DNA from 3 places in the Planococcus sp. FY231025 genome. Region 1 is predicted to be linked to each of the others. Evidence: riboswitches for the same ligand, from Rfam matches in the RefSeq annotation. Region 1 holds a riboswitch; each other region holds the start of a gene.

What was found. Region 1 has a riboswitch for S-adenosylmethionine ahead of ACTL32_RS10500 (5-methyltetrahydropteroyltriglutamate--homocysteine S-methyltransferase). Riboswitches for the same ligand answer to the same signal wherever they lie in the genome.
Region 2: another riboswitch for S-adenosylmethionine. It lies ahead of ACTL32_RS02000 (methionine biosynthesis PLP-dependent protein); the one in region 1 lies ahead of ACTL32_RS10500 (5-methyltetrahydropteroyltriglutamate--homocysteine S-methyltransferase).
Region 3: another riboswitch for S-adenosylmethionine. It lies ahead of metK (methionine adenosyltransferase); the one in region 1 lies ahead of ACTL32_RS10500 (5-methyltetrahydropteroyltriglutamate--homocysteine S-methyltransferase).

What each region holds. Positions count from the first base shown of each region.
Region 1 covers NZ_JBQJJG010000007.1:131,384-136,711, forward strand. The annotation lists gene ACTL32_RS10475 (Ltp family lipoprotein) at 1-332, shown strand, start outside; gene ACTL32_RS10480 (hypothetical protein) at 393-521, opposite strand; gene ACTL32_RS10485 (hypothetical protein) at 555-752, opposite strand; gene ACTL32_RS10490 (OsmC family protein) at 944-1,372, shown strand; gene ACTL32_RS10495 (hypothetical protein) at 1,616-1,867, opposite strand; gene ACTL32_RS10500 (5-methyltetrahydropteroyltriglutamate--homocysteine S-methyltransferase) at 2,178-3,305, opposite strand; SAM riboswitch class I at 3,553-3,660, opposite strand; gene ade (adenine deaminase) at 3,920-5,328, opposite strand, start outside.
Region 2 covers NZ_JBQJJG010000001.1:447,677-453,004, reverse strand. The annotation lists gene ACTL32_RS02020 (STAS domain-containing protein) at 372-1,142, opposite strand; gene ACTL32_RS02015 (cobalamin B12-binding domain-containing protein) at 1,120-1,773, opposite strand; gene ACTL32_RS02010 (hypothetical protein) at 1,792-2,145, opposite strand; gene ACTL32_RS02005 (antibiotic biosynthesis monooxygenase family protein) at 2,142-2,447, opposite strand; SAM riboswitch class I at 2,779-2,883, shown strand; gene ACTL32_RS02000 (methionine biosynthesis PLP-dependent protein) at 2,959-4,080, shown strand; gene metC (cystathionine beta-lyase) at 4,077-5,252, shown strand.
Region 3 covers NZ_JBQJJG010000005.1:15,573-20,900, reverse strand. The annotation lists gene metK (methionine adenosyltransferase) at 498-1,712, opposite strand; SAM riboswitch class I at 1,907-2,018, opposite strand; gene pckA (phosphoenolpyruvate carboxykinase (ATP)) at 2,257-3,846, shown strand; gene ACTL32_RS06490 (alpha/beta hydrolase family protein) at 4,027-4,809, opposite strand; gene ACTL32_RS06485 (NUDIX domain-containing protein) at 4,790-5,248, opposite strand; gene ACTL32_RS06480 (Dps family protein) at 5,316-5,328, opposite strand, start outside.

The DNA.
Region 1 (5,328 bases):
CTAAAGCAAAAGCGGAGGCGGAAGCAAAAGCGAAGGCCGAAGCAGAGGCAAAAGCTAAAGCCAAAGTCGAGGAAGAAGCCAAGGCGAAAATTGAAGCAGAGGCAAAAGCTAAAGCCAAAGCCGAGGAAGAAGCCAAGGCAAAAGCTGAAGCAGAGGCGAAGGCACAAGCTGCGAAAGATGCAGAAACGCTCTCGCAGCAACAGGCAATCGGTATGGCTGAGAATTATATAGACTCTATAGCTTTTTCAAAGAGTGGTTTAACCGAGCAATTAGTTTTTGAAGGTTTTAGTAACTCAGATGCTACGAATGCTGTGAATGCAGTAGGGCTATAAGAAAAAATGCGCTGAATTCTCTTGGAAAGAGAACTCGGCGCTATTTTTTTCTTTTGTAAATCAATCGATATCTCGCTTTTTAAAACTCCCGCTAATGACTTCAGCGACGTCATTAGCGGCGATGAATGCATTGCTTTCGATTTCGTAAATGATTTCTTCCATCTTATTGTCTATGAGCCGATTAATGATGAAAGTATTCTATCACCTAATTAAAATGAAAAATCAGGGAGTCCGGTTATTGTTTTTGTTTACTAATTTGTTATTTTCATTTGGAGCTTGTGCCTGATCTTTTAGCGATTGATTTTTTTGTTCTTGTGAATCGGAATGCTGCTGCGCTGACGTATCCTTGTTTTTTCCTTCAAGGAGTTCGTTCATTTTTTCGATGTTCGTATCTTGTGTAGATCGCTTGTCCTGGCTCATAAAATACCCCTCTCTTAGATGTTTTTATTTGTATTCCCGGAAGAAATAGAGATAAACGTTGGCAAGGAATAGAGAATGCCGCTGTGCGGATAACCATTCCTTATTGATCCGCATTAGCGGCTGATCCAAGTAGAAAAGATTAGCACTCCAAGGAGCGGGATATACTAAAAGAAAAGGGAAAGGGTGATTGGATGAAAGCAAGATTAGATTGGGATGGCGGAATGGCTTTTAACGGAGCGACGGAATCGGGGCACCGGATAGTTTTGGATGCCAACGAGGAAAGCGGCGGGGCTAATAGTGGGCCGCGTCCGACCGAGCTCCTACTGCACGCTGCGGCCGTATGCACGGGAATGGACATTGTGATGATCCTGAGCAAGATGCGCTTGGACGTGGAGGAATTTTTCATTGATATCGAAGGAAGGCGCGCGACGGAGCATCCGAAACGGTTCACGGACATCTTCATCACTTATCATCTGAAAGGGGATCTTCCGGCAGATAAAGTTGTCAGGGCGATTAAACTGTCCAGGGATACTTATTGTTCGGTCACGCATTCCTTGAATTCCACATTGACCTACCATTATGTGTTGAATGATGCGCCGGTCGAAACAGTGGAACCGTGAAAAGCGCCTGAATCTGACACCAACCTAGTTATATGAAATTATTGCATGAAGAATCAGCCGAACCCAGAGATGGAAGGGATTCTTCATGCATTTTTAAGTCTTTGCAAGAAGGCTCTTAAATGTGCCGCACACGGAGAGTATTTGGCAGGTTTCCTCACCGCTGAAGTTTCAAAAATACTTGGGAACAGAAATGGAATCTGTCCAAATCGGTTGTCTTTGAAGCTTGATTGGAGCGCTCTTTTATTACTCTCTACTCCTTAATTCTTCTTGCAGATAATCTACAAAATCCAGCCAAGCCGCTTCCTCTGTAATCAGGCCAGAATTTCTGCACTCATATATTTCACGGACATATTTTCTTAGATCAAAATCTTCGATATGGTTGATATTCTCTTTGATTGTTTCAATTACAAGTATAGATGCATCTGAACTTTTGCCCAGTGCATATCTAAAAGCGAAAAACATAATATCATTAATTACTGTTAGTTTCTGTTGCATTTTTCTTCCTCCTTAGGCTTATTTTCGTTTCTTAACTGTAGCTTCCGCAACACTGGCTGTTTTTTTCATAGCGTTGTCCCTTTTTAATTAGGTTCTGATTTCTGTTTACCCGAAAGCATATGGATTTAAATCAATTCCGTTTCAGGCGTTAATCAACTATTAATCAAAAGAAATAGATATTCTTTTCTAACAAGCTGCTTAAAAGATATGTCATGAAAAAGCGGTTTTTGCAGTACATAAATAACCAGTAAGGGCAGCGGCCATTGCTAGCGTCGTTCCCTTACTGGTTTTTGATATGCCTTTTTTCAATTTATCTGCCGAAAATCTCTTCCGATACCTCAACAATATAGCGCAATTTATCCCATTGCTGCTGTTCTGTGAGTTTATTGCCATGGTGTGTTGACGCAAAACCGCATTGTGGGCTGATGCAGAGCTGTTCGATTGGCACATATTGAGCAGCTTCTGCAACGCGCGCTTTGATGGATTCTTTGTCTTCAAGCTCACCGTTCTTTGAAGTGAAGACGCCGAGCACAACTTTTGGACCACCAGCTGGAATGTGTTTGAGCGGCTGGAAGCTGCCGGAACGTTCGTCGTCGTATTCCAGGAAGAAGCCATCGACTTTTTCTTTGGCGAAAAGCGTCGGGGCGATCAGCGCGTAACTGCCTTCAAATGCCCAATCGGACTGGTAATTTCCGCGGCACAAGTGGGTCGTTACCGCAAGATCTTCCGGCTTGTCTTCAAGAACGGCGTTTGTGACACGCAGTGCCAGGTCAATCAAGTATTTGCGGTCATACTGCCCGTCGTTGAACGGGATATCGGGTGATGAGAGGCCGGCAATATAGACATCGTCGATTTGGATATAGCGCGCTCCTGCATCGTAGAAGGTTTTGAAGGCATCGCGGTAAGCCTGGATGACGTCTTTTGCATAATCTTCAAGATCCGGATAAATGCTTTCGTCGCGGATGCCCTGATTGAAAAATTGGTTCGGGCTCGGAATCGTCAGCTTCGGAATGGCGCGGCCGCCGACAATTTCCTTGAATTCGATGAAATCCTGGACGAAGGGATGGTTTTTGTCAAAAGAGATTTTGCCGATATTGCGGACGTCATAGGCTTCCGTCTCGACGTTTTTGAATTGATAGCCTTTTTCCGGAGCGTATCCTTCAAAGCCGTTGATATGGGCCATGAAATCGGTATGCCAGAAAGTCCGGCGGAATTCACCGTCCGTGACGGCTTTCAGGCCGACTTCGATTTGCTTGTCGACAATGCGTTTGATTTCGGTTGTTTCCACTTCGCGCAGCTGCTCCGCCGTGATAATGCCTTCTTTGAAATCCTTTCTTGCCTGGTGGATGCTTTCCGGACGGAGCAAGCTTCCTACGTGATCTGCTTTAAAGGGTGCTTTTGCCACTGCTTTAGCTGTCTGGATGGTTGAGTTTGTCATGTGAAATTCCTGCTTTCTGTTTTTAGTTTTTGTCGAACAAGCTTTCATTTTCCAGGTTGCGGTACCGATCTTGCTTTTGAACGTGGCTCACTTAAGTGCCTGCTCTAAATCTTCCGTTTATAACTGGGTTACCCAACTGCATTAACTGGGTTTTCAGGCATTGCTTCAGCACGATCCTCATCCTTTCAAATAAAAAATGGAGCTTTCTTCAAAAAAGAAGAAAGCTCCATTGTATGGAAATGCATTCTTCTTATCTTCTAGGCTAGGGCGCCTACTGGAATTAGCACCGTTTCCTTTAGCAGGACGGTTGCTGAGACATCACAGGGCCAAGTCCCTCCGTCTCTCTTGATAAGAATCAAATTATTAAATTGTATGTGATGAGATGTTTTTAACCTTAGAACAGTTTCCAAACAAAAGCAAGGCAAAAGTGGGAATTGCGTGATAAATTTCAGCTGCGATAAAAAAGCCTTCCAGCATCAGGGGCGTTTTCTGATTGAAATAGGCCATAAACAATACATTCTAAAAGATTCCTGCCATACATTTAATTTAATCTTAAATTAGTCTTGGCAAGACTTGCCGTCGTATAGAAAAACACCGGCGGATCACCGTTTCTTTTATTCCGCTTCAACGGCGACTTCGATATGCCGGAAGCTCGCCACATCGAACAGCCCGCAATCGGTCAATTTCAGATGGGGGATGACCGGCAAAGATAAAAACGAAAGGGTCAAAAAGGCATTGAACTGAGTCGGCGCACCGATCTGCAGGAGGCTCTCATCGAGTGCCTTGAGCTGGTCGTAAACAGCAGCGAACGGCTCTTCGGACATCAATCCCGCAATGGCAAGAGGGAGGCTGGCCAGCACTTTGTCCCCTTGGACAACCACCAGTCCGCCTTGCAGTTCGTGAACGGCCTCGACGGCTGCTTTGATGTCTCGGTCGTTCGTCCCGACCGCAATAATGTTGTGCGAGTCATGCGCCACGGTTGTCGCAATGGCCCCGTTTTGGAGGCCGAGCCCTTTGACGATGCCGAGGCCGATGTTGCCGGTCGCCCGGTGGCGCTCAACGACGGCGATCTTCAATAAATCCTGGGAGGGATCCGATGTGAAGGAGCCGTCGGCGACAGGCACTTCTCCGATCAGGTGATCCGTGATGAGGTTGTTCGGATTGATGCCAATGATATGGGCGGTGGAGCTTTGCCCCATCGGTATACGGAAACTGTCTCCGGACAGCTCGGCAATGTGCACGGTATCCTGAACCGATTCCGTCGCACTCTTCTCTGAAACCGGTCCTACATAACGCCCGTTCTGCGCCACAAGCACGCCCGCTCGATAAACTTCCGCAATATCCAACTCCTCCAAGTTATCGAGAAGCAGGAAATCCGCATCATATCCCGGCGCGATGGCCCCTTTTTGGCGCAGCCCGAAGCACTGCGCCGCATTGAAGCTGGCCATGGAAATGGCGGTGATCGGCTGGATGCCCTGTTTGATAGCAGTCCGGACATTGTAATCGACGCTGCCTTCTTCAATCAGGTCGTCCAGGTGCTTGTCGTCCGTACAGAACAGGCAGCGCTGGGCATTTTGTTCTGTCACCCCTTCGAGCAGGGCATGGAGGTTTTTCGCAACCGATCCCTCGCGCAGCATGACGTAGAGCCCGCGCTCCAGTCGCGCAACCATCTCTTCTTTTGATACGCATTCATGATCGGTCATGATGCCGGCGGTGCCATAGACATTGATGTCATTTTCCGTAAGCCCGGCTGCATGCCCGTCAATCTGTTGGTTCAGCAAGAGCTTATCGAGCATCGCGTCATCTCCGCGCAGAACGGCCGGGAAATCCATCACTTCAGCAAGTCCAAGCACCCGGTCGCGGTAAAGGAAAGGCGCCAGGTCTTCAGCGGACAGCTCGGCTCCGGCATTCTCAAATGGCGTGGCCGGTACACAGGAAGGCAGCATCAGTTTGATGTCGAGCAGAGCCGGTTCTGAATCCGTCAGCATGAATTCCAGTCCATCCGTCCCGCTGACATTGGCGA
Region 2 (5,328 bases), on a different contig from region 1:
CTTTGTGTATCTAGTTACAAGCCGCTGACTTTAGGATCCGCAACGGAAGGCGGCAAGGGCAAACATTGTGCTCCTGCAGTGCTTCGCACTTCGTCGCAAAGCCAATGACCGAACTCTCTTCGGTCATTGGCTTTCCTGCGGGATAGCGAAGTGCCGAAATCCACTCGGACGCCAGTCAATGCTTGACCGAAGCTTGCGAGGGCAAGCATTTGCGACGAGCTTGCGCAGGAGCACAGGTTCTTAGTTAGTTCGGCGCGAGCCCGCGGAAAGCGTCCGCCTGAAGTGGCGGATCCGGGATAGCTTCTCCTAAATGACTCTCATTCTTGAAGAGGAATAAATATTCTTTTGTATACAAGCTGAATCGGCTCTTTTCAGAGCCGGCTTCCGCTTTTTTCGTTGAGCACTTCGAGGAGTGTCGAGGCGAAGCGCATCACGGTATTGGATTCAAGGTCATGCAGCCGTTTGGCATGCGCCGGTTTGATTCCGGTCACAATGCACTCGACGCCCATGACCTTCAGCGATTGCATCAAGCCGTTCCAGAGCTTCAGCCCTTCTTCTTCGATCTGGTCCACCGCGGTAAAGTCGATGATGGCCGTTTCGACGTGCGAGTCGTGGATGTTTTTCAGGACATTGTCGCCGACCGCTTCCATTTTCACTGCCGTCAAGTCGCCGAAAAGCGGGATGAGCATCTGGTCGAGGTCCAGACGGATGCTCGGTGCAGAAAGCATTCGGACTCGCTGGAGCAGCTGCATGGAAAGCTCCTTTTCCTGAAACAGATCATAGTCGGTCTCGCGCAGCCGTTCCTGCAGGCGCCGCAATTGCTGCGAGATGCGCTCGATATTGTCCTCTTTGGAGATAACAACAACCGTCCAGCTTTCGTCGCTTTGCCATTTTCCATGAAGGTCGGCCAATAGGAGACCGCCGCTTGCAGAGACCACATTCATTTCAAACCGTACCGGACCTGTTTCCGGCATCAGCAATTTCTCCACTTTCTTCAAGCTGCCTTCATCAATCAAGTCCTTGAATGAAGCCGTTGGCCCGAAAAATTTTTCCGCTTCTTGAGAGATCCCCAACACTTTCAGTTCCTTCGATAATTTGAATGCCGGGAGCGGCAAGCCTTCAAACTGATATTCCGTATCCATCTTGCAGTTCCTCTCCCATCGTCAGCCATCGCTCTAATTGTTCAAGATCCTCCAAGACGATCGCGCCTTCATTGCGGAGCGCCTCCGGATTCGCTTTTGAAACTGCCCGTCCTCCCAAAAAGACAATCGGCTTCGGATCCAGTTCCAGAAATTCTTTGATATAGGTCTTGATCAACGGCAGGCGGTAGACTAGCGCCGCTGAAAGCGCTATTGCATCGGGCTCCCAGCGTTTTGCGGCATCCAACGCATGGTCAAGCGGCAAGTTCGGGCCAAGGTATTTCACCGACCAGCCGTTCTCACGGAACCGGCTCGATACCATTTTCAATCCGATGTAATGGTCTTCGCCTTCCGGGCCAAGGACCATCACTTTGCGTTCCGTGCCATCCCCCTGCTGTTTCCGGTTTTCGACAGCGGAAACAACAAAATCACAGACGGCAGTGGCCAAGTGTTCATCCGCTACCCCGATCTCATTGTTTTCCCACAATTCGCCGATATGGTACATTGCCGGCGTCAGCAATCGCGCAAAAAGTTCGTGCTGCGTATACTCCTCCAGAAATCTGCGAACTTGCACAAGGGCTTCCGCATCATTTCCATCCAGGAACAATTCCGCGAGTTGTATCGGTTGAATCATTCTTCAACCTCCTTCAAGTCATCTTTCCGACAACATTTTATTCGCTTGCTTCAGGCACGAAAGCATGAATTCCTCTTCTGCCTTTTCTGCCTTTCCGGGCAGTATATCCATCAGGCGTTCAAAATTATCGATGATCAATCCGGTCTCGACATTGCGGCTGTTCAACACGCCTTCCAGCCAAACGCTGTAATCGAGAAAGATTTTAGAGTCCTGCAGCTCATACGCCGTCTCCAAATGGTCCAAGTGATGCCGGTTGTCTTCCTCCGTACGCAGGAATCCGCGTTCCCCGAACCGGTCCCATAACGAGGGATAAGCTTCATAAATGCTGGTCGCCGTTGCCGAAGCAATGCGGCCTTTGGTTTCTGTGTTCATTCAGCAACCACCTCGTACTGCCGCACTTTCGGTACAATGCCTGCAAGCTGCTGGTCCGGGTAATGCTTTTCCAGTTCATGGATTTCCTTGAACTCATTGCTCTTGACCCATTTCATATAGGCTTCTTTTGAATGCCATTCCAGGTGTACCGTCAGCTCATTCGGCTTTTTGGTATTTTGGATCAAACGGAATGAATGGAAACCATCCGCTTTGTCGACACGCCGCGAGCGGTTTTTATAGATGGCGATCAAGTCGTCCGTCTTTTCTTCCGGCACCGTTACAGTGGAAGTTACAATATACATCAAAAAGCCCCTTTTCGCTAAATTCTAGTGTTTATTATAACCTTTCGATTTTCGAATTAAAAGCGTTGTCCTTTGCGCCGTAAGATTTCAATACTACTTGGATACAGAAGGAGCGCTTGTCTTTTTTAAAGCCGGCAACCCTCATCAGCGAAAATCCGCCGGCAGGGGCACCGGTTTATCCTATACCCGCTTGAACGCGTAAGGAATCCTCCTGCCGCCAGCAAACGCCCTTATTGAGTGAAAATTAATAAAAATCCGGTTTCCCCCTTGTCTTTTCCATCCAATTGGATTAAAGTAATCTGTATTATATAAATTCAATTGCATATTTTATTTCTTATCTAGAGAGACGGAGGGATTTGGCCCTGTGAAGTCTCAGCAACCAGCCTGCAAAGGCCAAGGTGCTAATTCCAATAGGCGCATGCCTAGAAGATGAGAAGAACGTGTTCCTATACAGGGGCTTTCTTCTTTTTCTGAAGAAAGCCCCTGTTTTTTTTTTGAAAGGATGAGCGAAATGGCAAAGAGAAGTTTAGAAACCCGATTGGTTCAATTAGGCACCCGCAGCGATGAAAAAACCGGCGCAGTCAGCACTCCGATTTACTTATCGACTGCATACGAACATGAAGGCCTCGGTAAATCCACCGGCTACGACTATACCCGCACGAAAAACCCGACGCGTACGGTTCTCGAAGAAGGCTTTGCGGCGCTGGAAGGCGCAGATGCCGGGTATGCCTGCAGTTCCGGCATGGCTGCCATCCAATTGGTGCTGTCCCTGTTCCGCCCGGGAGATGAACTGGTGGTGCCTGAGGACATTTACGGCGGCACCTACCGCCTGTTGAACCATTACTCAGATGTCTTCGGCATCCACACGCACTATTCGGACTTCAACGATGGCGAAAAGACGGAAGCATTGATCAATGAAAACACCCGCGCCTTCTTCATCGAAACGCCGACCAATCCCTTGATGCAGGAAATCGACCTGGAGCGCTATGCCGCTTTGGCTAAAAAATACAATTTGCTGCTGATTGCCGACAACACATTCCTAACGCCTTATCTTCAACAGCCGATTTCACTCGGTGCAGATATTGTTGTGCACAGCGCCACGAAATATATCGGCGGCCATAACGATGTACTCGCCGGACTGGTTGCCGCGAAAGGAGATGCGCTGTGCGAACGGTTAGCCGTCCTTCACAATTCGGCAGGCGCAGTGCTGTCGCCGTTTGATTCATGGCTGTTGATCCGCGGGTTGAAGACATTGCCGCTCCGCATGAAACAACACGAAAAGAACGCCAAGGAAATGGCGGAATTCCTGCAATCCCATCCGGCCGTATCGGACGTTCTATATCCCGGGAAAGGAGGCATGCTGTCATTCCGGCTGAATCAAGCGGAATGGGTCGCCTCGTTCCTCGAAAGCCTGGAATTGATCACGTTCGCCGAAAGCCTGGGCGGCGTTGAAAGTTTCATCACCTACCCGGCTACCCAGACACACGCTGAAATCCCTTATGAAGAGCGGACAAGCCGCGGCATCTGCGACAGGCTGCTCCGGTTCTCAGTAGGCATCGAAGAAGCTGAAGACCTGGCGGCGGACCTCGCCGAAGCATTGAAAACATTCGACAAGGAGGGCGTACGCCTATGACGACAAACCGTCTGGAAACCCAATTGATCCACGCAGCGGGCACCGATGAGAAAACAGGCGCAGTGAATGTCCCGATTTTCTTATCATCGACATACCACCAAGCGGATTTTGAAGAGTTCGGTCTGTTCGATTACAGCCGCTCCGGCAACCCGACACGCCAAAAGCTTGAAGAAACCATTGCCAAACTGGAGAACGGCACACGCGGTTTTGCGTTCGCTTCCGGCATGGCCGCCATCTCTTCGGCATTCATGCTATTGTCTGCCGGGGACCACGTCCTCGTTTCTGAAGATGTCTACGGCGGGACTTTCCGCTTTGTCACCGAGGTGCTGCCGCGGTTCGGAATCAGCTATTCGTTTGTCGACATGACCGACTTGAGTGAAATGGCCGCCGCTTTCCAGGAGAACAGCAAAGTGGTCTATATCGAAACGCCATCTAACCCGGTGATGAAAATCACCGATATTGAAATTGCCGCAAAACTGGCCAAAGCGAATGATTGTCTGACGTTCGTCGACAACACGTTCATGACGCCGCTTTATCAGAACCCTTTGGATCTGGGCGCAGACCTTGTGCTCCACAGTGCAACGAAATTCCTGTCCGGGCACAGCGATATCATTGCCGGGCTTGCTGTCACCAAAGATCCGGAACTCGGCAGCCGCCTCGGATTTATCCAAAATACGTTCGGATCGGTGCTAGGCGCACAGGATTCCTATACATTGATCCAAGGCATCAAAACTCTGGGCTCAAGGCTGAAACAGTCATCGGCTTCCGCCCGCATCATCGCCGATTACCTGCATACCCATCCAGCTATCGAGGAAGTTTATTATCCCGGCTTCCGTTTCCATCCCGGGAATCCGATCCACGAACGCCAAGCAACCGGTGCCGGTGCCGTGCTTTCCTTCCGCCTTGCGGACAAAGCCGCTGCCAAGACCTTTGTGGAAAGTCTGCAGATTCCGATTTTCGCCGTCAGCCTCGGTGCTGTTGAAACGATCCTTTCCTATCCTGCCACAATGTCCCACGCCTCCATGCCGAAAGAGGAGCGCGAAAAACGCGGCATTACGGACGGCGTTCTGCGCCTATCCGTCGGGCTTGAACACGCGGACGATCTGCTTGAAGACCTGGAGCAGGCATTGCAGAAAGTACGGCGTGCCCACCCTGCCGAATTGGTGAAATAAACCCTTGAGAGCCGGATGCCTGTTCTGTGCATCCGGCTTTCATTTTTTTAGTTTTTCGGCGATTCTTGAAGGTTAT
Region 3 (5,328 bases), on a different contig from region 1:
TCGCTGGCCGTCTTTCAGATTGTTGAGAAACCCTCTTTAGATAAGTTAATAAACGAAATAAACTTCAGACCTCGCTTCGGCCGCTTAGGGCATGGCTTTCGCCATGAGCCGCGAAGGACACCCGTCTCATAGCAAAACCCTTCTGCTCCTGCACCGCTGCGCTAGCTTCGTCGCAAATAAAATGGCCCAAACTGCTTTTGGGCCATTTTATTGCCTAGCCCGTGGACGCGCCGGCGCTGGTTTCACTCTTAAAAAACTTGTCGCTTTTTCCGTTTTAGTAGAGCTATCTGAGATATAAAGCAAAACAGCGGAGACGCCTGCGGGACAGCGAGATAGCCGAGACCCCGCAAGTCGCGTAAGCGACTGAGGAGGCTTGGCGCTCGCCCGCGGCAAGCGAAGCTGTTTTGCGGAATATCGATTAAGAGACAAGTATTTAATTTCTTTTTCAACAATTTAAAAAAGACGGCCAGCATTCCGCTGGCCGTCTTTTCTTGTTATTAAGCTTGGTTCTTGAAGATGCCTGACTGTTCTCTAAGAGCTTCCACTTTGTCAGTGCGCTCCCAAGGAAGGTCGACATCCGTGCGGCCGAAGTGGCCGTAAGCTGCTGTCTGTTTGTAGATCGGGCGGCGAAGATCAAGCATCTTGATGATGCCGGCCGGGCGCAAATCAAAGTTCGCACGGACAAGATCGATCAATTCCTCTTCGCTGACTTTTCCGGTTCCGAACGTATCAAACGCCAATGATACCGGGTGAGCTACGCCGATTGCGTAAGCCAATTGCACTTCACAGCGGTCAGCAAGTCCTGCTGCCACGATGTTCTTCGCTACGTAGCGGGCAGCATAAGCTGCTGAACGGTCAACTTTCGTTGCGTCCTTGCCGGAGAATGCCCCGCCGCCGTGGCGTGCATATCCGCCGTACGTATCAACGATGATCTTGCGTCCTGTAAGTCCCGCATCTCCTTGTGGTCCGCCGATAACAAAACGGCCAGTCGGGTTGATGAAGTATTTTGTTTCTTCGTCCATCAATTCAGCAGGAACCACTTCATTGATGACAAATTCCTTGATGTTGCGCTGGATCTGCTCAAGCGTCACTTCCGGATGGTGCTGAGTCGAGATGACAATCGTATCCACACGAAGCGGCTTGTTGTTCTCATCGTACTCGATCGTCACTTGTGTTTTGCCGTCGGGGCGCAAGTATGGAAGGATTTCTTCTTTGCGCACTTCAGCCAAGCGGCGAGCCAATTTATGTGCCAATGAAATCGGAAGCGGCATCAATTCTTCGGTTTCGTTTGTAGCGAAACCGAACATCAAGCCTTGGTCCCCTGCTCCGATATCGTCCAATTCTTTATCAGTCATTTGCCCTTCACGCGATTCAAGCGCTACGTTGACACCTGCAGCGATATCCGGCGATTGCTCGTCGATTGCTGTCAGGACTGCACTTGTTTCAGAGTCGAAGCCGTATTTAGCGCGTGTATAGCCGATTTCACGGACTGTTTCACGCACGACTTTCGGGATATCTACATAAGTAGTAGTCGTGATTTCGCCTGCCACTAGGACAAGGCCTGTCGTTACAGTTGTTTCGCACGCTACACGTGCATTTGGATCTTCTGTTAGGATGGCATCCAAAATGGCATCTGAGATTTGGTCACAGATTTTATCCGGATGTCCTTCTGTTACTGATTCTGATGTGAATAATCGACGGTTTTTCAAAATGTGTTTCCTCCTTATATCCTGCGAGATTGCTCTCGAAATTGATACGGTACTCGTTTCCCATGTCAAGTCCGTTCCGTGAGGATTGAACTTCAAGCCGTTGTGGCCTTTGTACACGAGGATTAAGGGCAATTTCATAAAAAAATCCCATCCAGCATCTGCATGTGGAAAGGAGAAATCATCATAAGCACCTTTCACTCTTATCGTCCAAGGTTGAGACCTTGCTTCAGGTTTGGCACCTTCTCTGCATGCAGCAGCAGGTTGCCGGGTTTCATAGGGCCTGTCCCCTCCACCAGCTCGGAATAAGAGTATCCGTTCAATGTTCCATCTTACGGAAAGTGCAAAGTGATGTCAACGATTTTAATCGAATAAAAACAGGTTCTTCTATTAATTGAACCTGTTCGCACCCAACATGGGGAAAATATGTTACTTTTTCGTGTCAACAGGGTATTAGTATAGACTAATGACCATAATGTGTTATACTAATTTACGAAATATACAACCTCCCCATCTTTATGGGAATAACCGAAAAGGAAGGTACATATAAATGAATCCAGTGAACTTCGCAAACAACTTAAAGGATCTTTTAAATGGCCAAAACGTCCGTGTCCAATTATCCGTCCCACAATTAATCGAGGCGGCAACATCCCGCGGAGAAGCTGTATTGACTAAAGACGGAGCGGTGAAAGCCGAGACCGGGAAATACACCGGCCGTTCGCCTAAAGATAAGTATATAGTAGAAGAGCCGATTTCTAAAGACAAAATCGACTGGGGTTCAGTAAACCGCCCGATTTCTTCTGAAGTCTTCGAAAACCTTTACGCTAAAGTGATCGACCATATGAAGCAAAAAGATGAACTATACGTATTCAAAGGCTATGCAGGGGCTGACCCTGAATCCCGTTTGGGCATCCAGACGATCAACGAATACGCTTGGCATAACCTTTTCGCCCACCAGTTGTTCATTCGTCCGACCAAAGAGGAATTGGCGAGCCACGAATCGCAATTCACGGTCGTATACGCTCCGACGTTCCATGCAGACCCTACTGTGGACGGTACTGACTCAGAAACTTTCATCATCGTTTCGATGGAGAAAAAGATCATTTTGATTGGCGGAACAGAGTATGCTGGCGAAATGAAAAAATCCATCTTCTCGATCATGAACTACCTGCTTCCTGAACAAGGCATCCTTCCTATGCACTGTTCAGCAAACGTTGGCGAAGAAGGCGATGTCGCATTGTTCTTCGGCTTGTCCGGAACAGGGAAAACGACTCTTTCCGCAGATGAAGACCGCAAGCTGATCGGCGACGATGAGCACGGCTGGTCGGATAACGGCGTCTTCAATATCGAAGGCGGCTGCTATGCAAAAACCATCAACCTGACGCGCGAAAACGAACCGCAAATCTATGATGCCATCACATTCGGCGCTGTACTTGAAAACGTGGTAGTGAATGAAGAAACGCGCATGCCGGATTATGCAGATGGTTCATTGACAGAAAACACGCGTGCAGCTTACCCGATCCATGCAATCAAGAATATCGTCTACCCTTCTGTTGCAGGACATCCGAAAACGATCGTCTTCCTGACAGCTGATGCATTCGGCGTATTGCCTCCAATCAGCAAATTGACAAAAGAACAGGCAATGTACCACTTCCTGAGCGGCTACACTTCAAAGCTTGCCGGAACTGAGCGCGGCGTCACTTCACCTGAAGCGACTTTCTCGACATGCTTCGGATCGCCTTTCCTTCCATTACATGCTACAGTTTATGCTGAAATGCTGGGAGACAAAATCGATGAGCACGGCGCGGATGTCTTCCTTGTCAACACAGGCTGGACGGGCGGCGAGTACGGCGTCGGAAGCCGCATGAAGCTGTCTTACACGCGCACAATGGTTCGTGCAGCGATCAAAGGCGAACTCCACAACATCGAAACTGAACAGGAAGCTGTCTTCGGCCTTCAAATGCCGAAAGAAGTACCTGGTGTGCCGACTGAAGTCTTGAACCCGCGCAATGCATGGGCTGACAAAGCAGCATACGACCAAAAAGCGAAAGAGCTTGCAGAGAAATTCCAGGAAAACTTCAAGAAATTCGGTACTGTCTCCACTGACATCAGTGTCCAAGGCGGACCGGTCCAGAAATAATACCAAAAAAGCTATCCTCCGGGATAGCTTTTTTTATTGGTGCCAACTCAGACAAATCGCTGTCGTTGCTCGATTCTTTAAGATTTTATCAATCCTTTTCCATCTTTTTATCACTGATAAACCATGCTCCTGCATCGCTTCGCTAGCTTCGTCGCAAAGACTTGACCTCGCAAGCTTCGGTCAATGTCTTTCCTGCCTTCTCATCCACTCCGCCAATGCGCGCGCTGTCTTGCGGTTTGCCGCAGGCGGGAAGAAATGCGTATACTCCGGAAAATACCAGGTCTCGTGTGGCTGTCCGTTCATCTTCAAAGCCTCTTCAAGCAGATAGGCTTGCCCTGGTGAGACATTCTCGTCCTTCAAGCCATGGATGATCAGAAACGGCGCATCCGTTTCATTAAGCCGCAGCAAGGGGTTCCGCTCCTCGTATGCGGAAAGTGCCGTATTCGGCGTGCCGTCATACAGGCGCTTCATCATCCGCCGCATATCCGGCCGCTCTTTATACGTCAGCACGGTATCTGTCACCCCTGCCCACGTAACCACAGAGGTGATGTCATCCCGCAGGACGGCTGTCCATAAGGCCATGATGCCGCCCCGCGAGAAAGCCAGCACATGGATGCTTCCTTTGCAGAATTGTTTCAGCACATCGACGCCGTAAACTGCGTCCCATCTGTCCGCACCGGCAAATTCATCCCGCCCTTCCCCGCCGCGGTTGCCGCGGTAATACGGCGCGAAGATGATAAATCCTTGCGATGCAAACTGGGCGATACGGGCCGGGCGGACCATGCCAATCGATTGGATGCCGCCGCGCAGATACAGGATGCCGCTGTAGTTTCCCTGCTTTTTCGGTTCCGCCAACAAGCCCTTCACTTTCAAGCCGTCTGACCAATAGACGATTTCTGATAGCCGCACGTGCGGGTTCGGGGAAGGATAGATTTTCTTTGACTCAATCGTTCCATTTTCCAAGCTGCTCCACCTTCTTTATGATTTCTTTCATGCCTTCATCTTTCATTAAAAAGCTGAAGGTTTCACCAAGCTCCAGCCGTTCTGCCAGTACAAGCCCGTCTGTCTCCATCTGCTCGATCCGATCCAGCCGCTCGATGTCACCGAGAAAGACGGTCTTACAGAACGGCGGCTCCGCGGCCACCACGTATTCGGCGAACCAAGCCAATCCGGATACGACCGCTCCGGTTTCTTCATATACTTCCCTTACTGCCGCCTCCGTTAAACTTTCGTCCGGTTCCTGTTTGCCGCCTGGAAATTCCAAGCCCCGCTCTTTGTGCTTGGTCAGTACCCATTGCCCCCGGTATTTAGCAATGACCAGTACATGCCTGCTCGGTATGTCGAATGCCCCCGGCGCAAACGACAGCCGGCATTCCACGCCATTCAAATCTGTGTATCTCATCGAGTTCACTCCTAGTATCAAAAAAAGCGTACACTGAGTGGTCAGCGTACGCTCCAGTATGTTCATTTTACTTCTTTTCA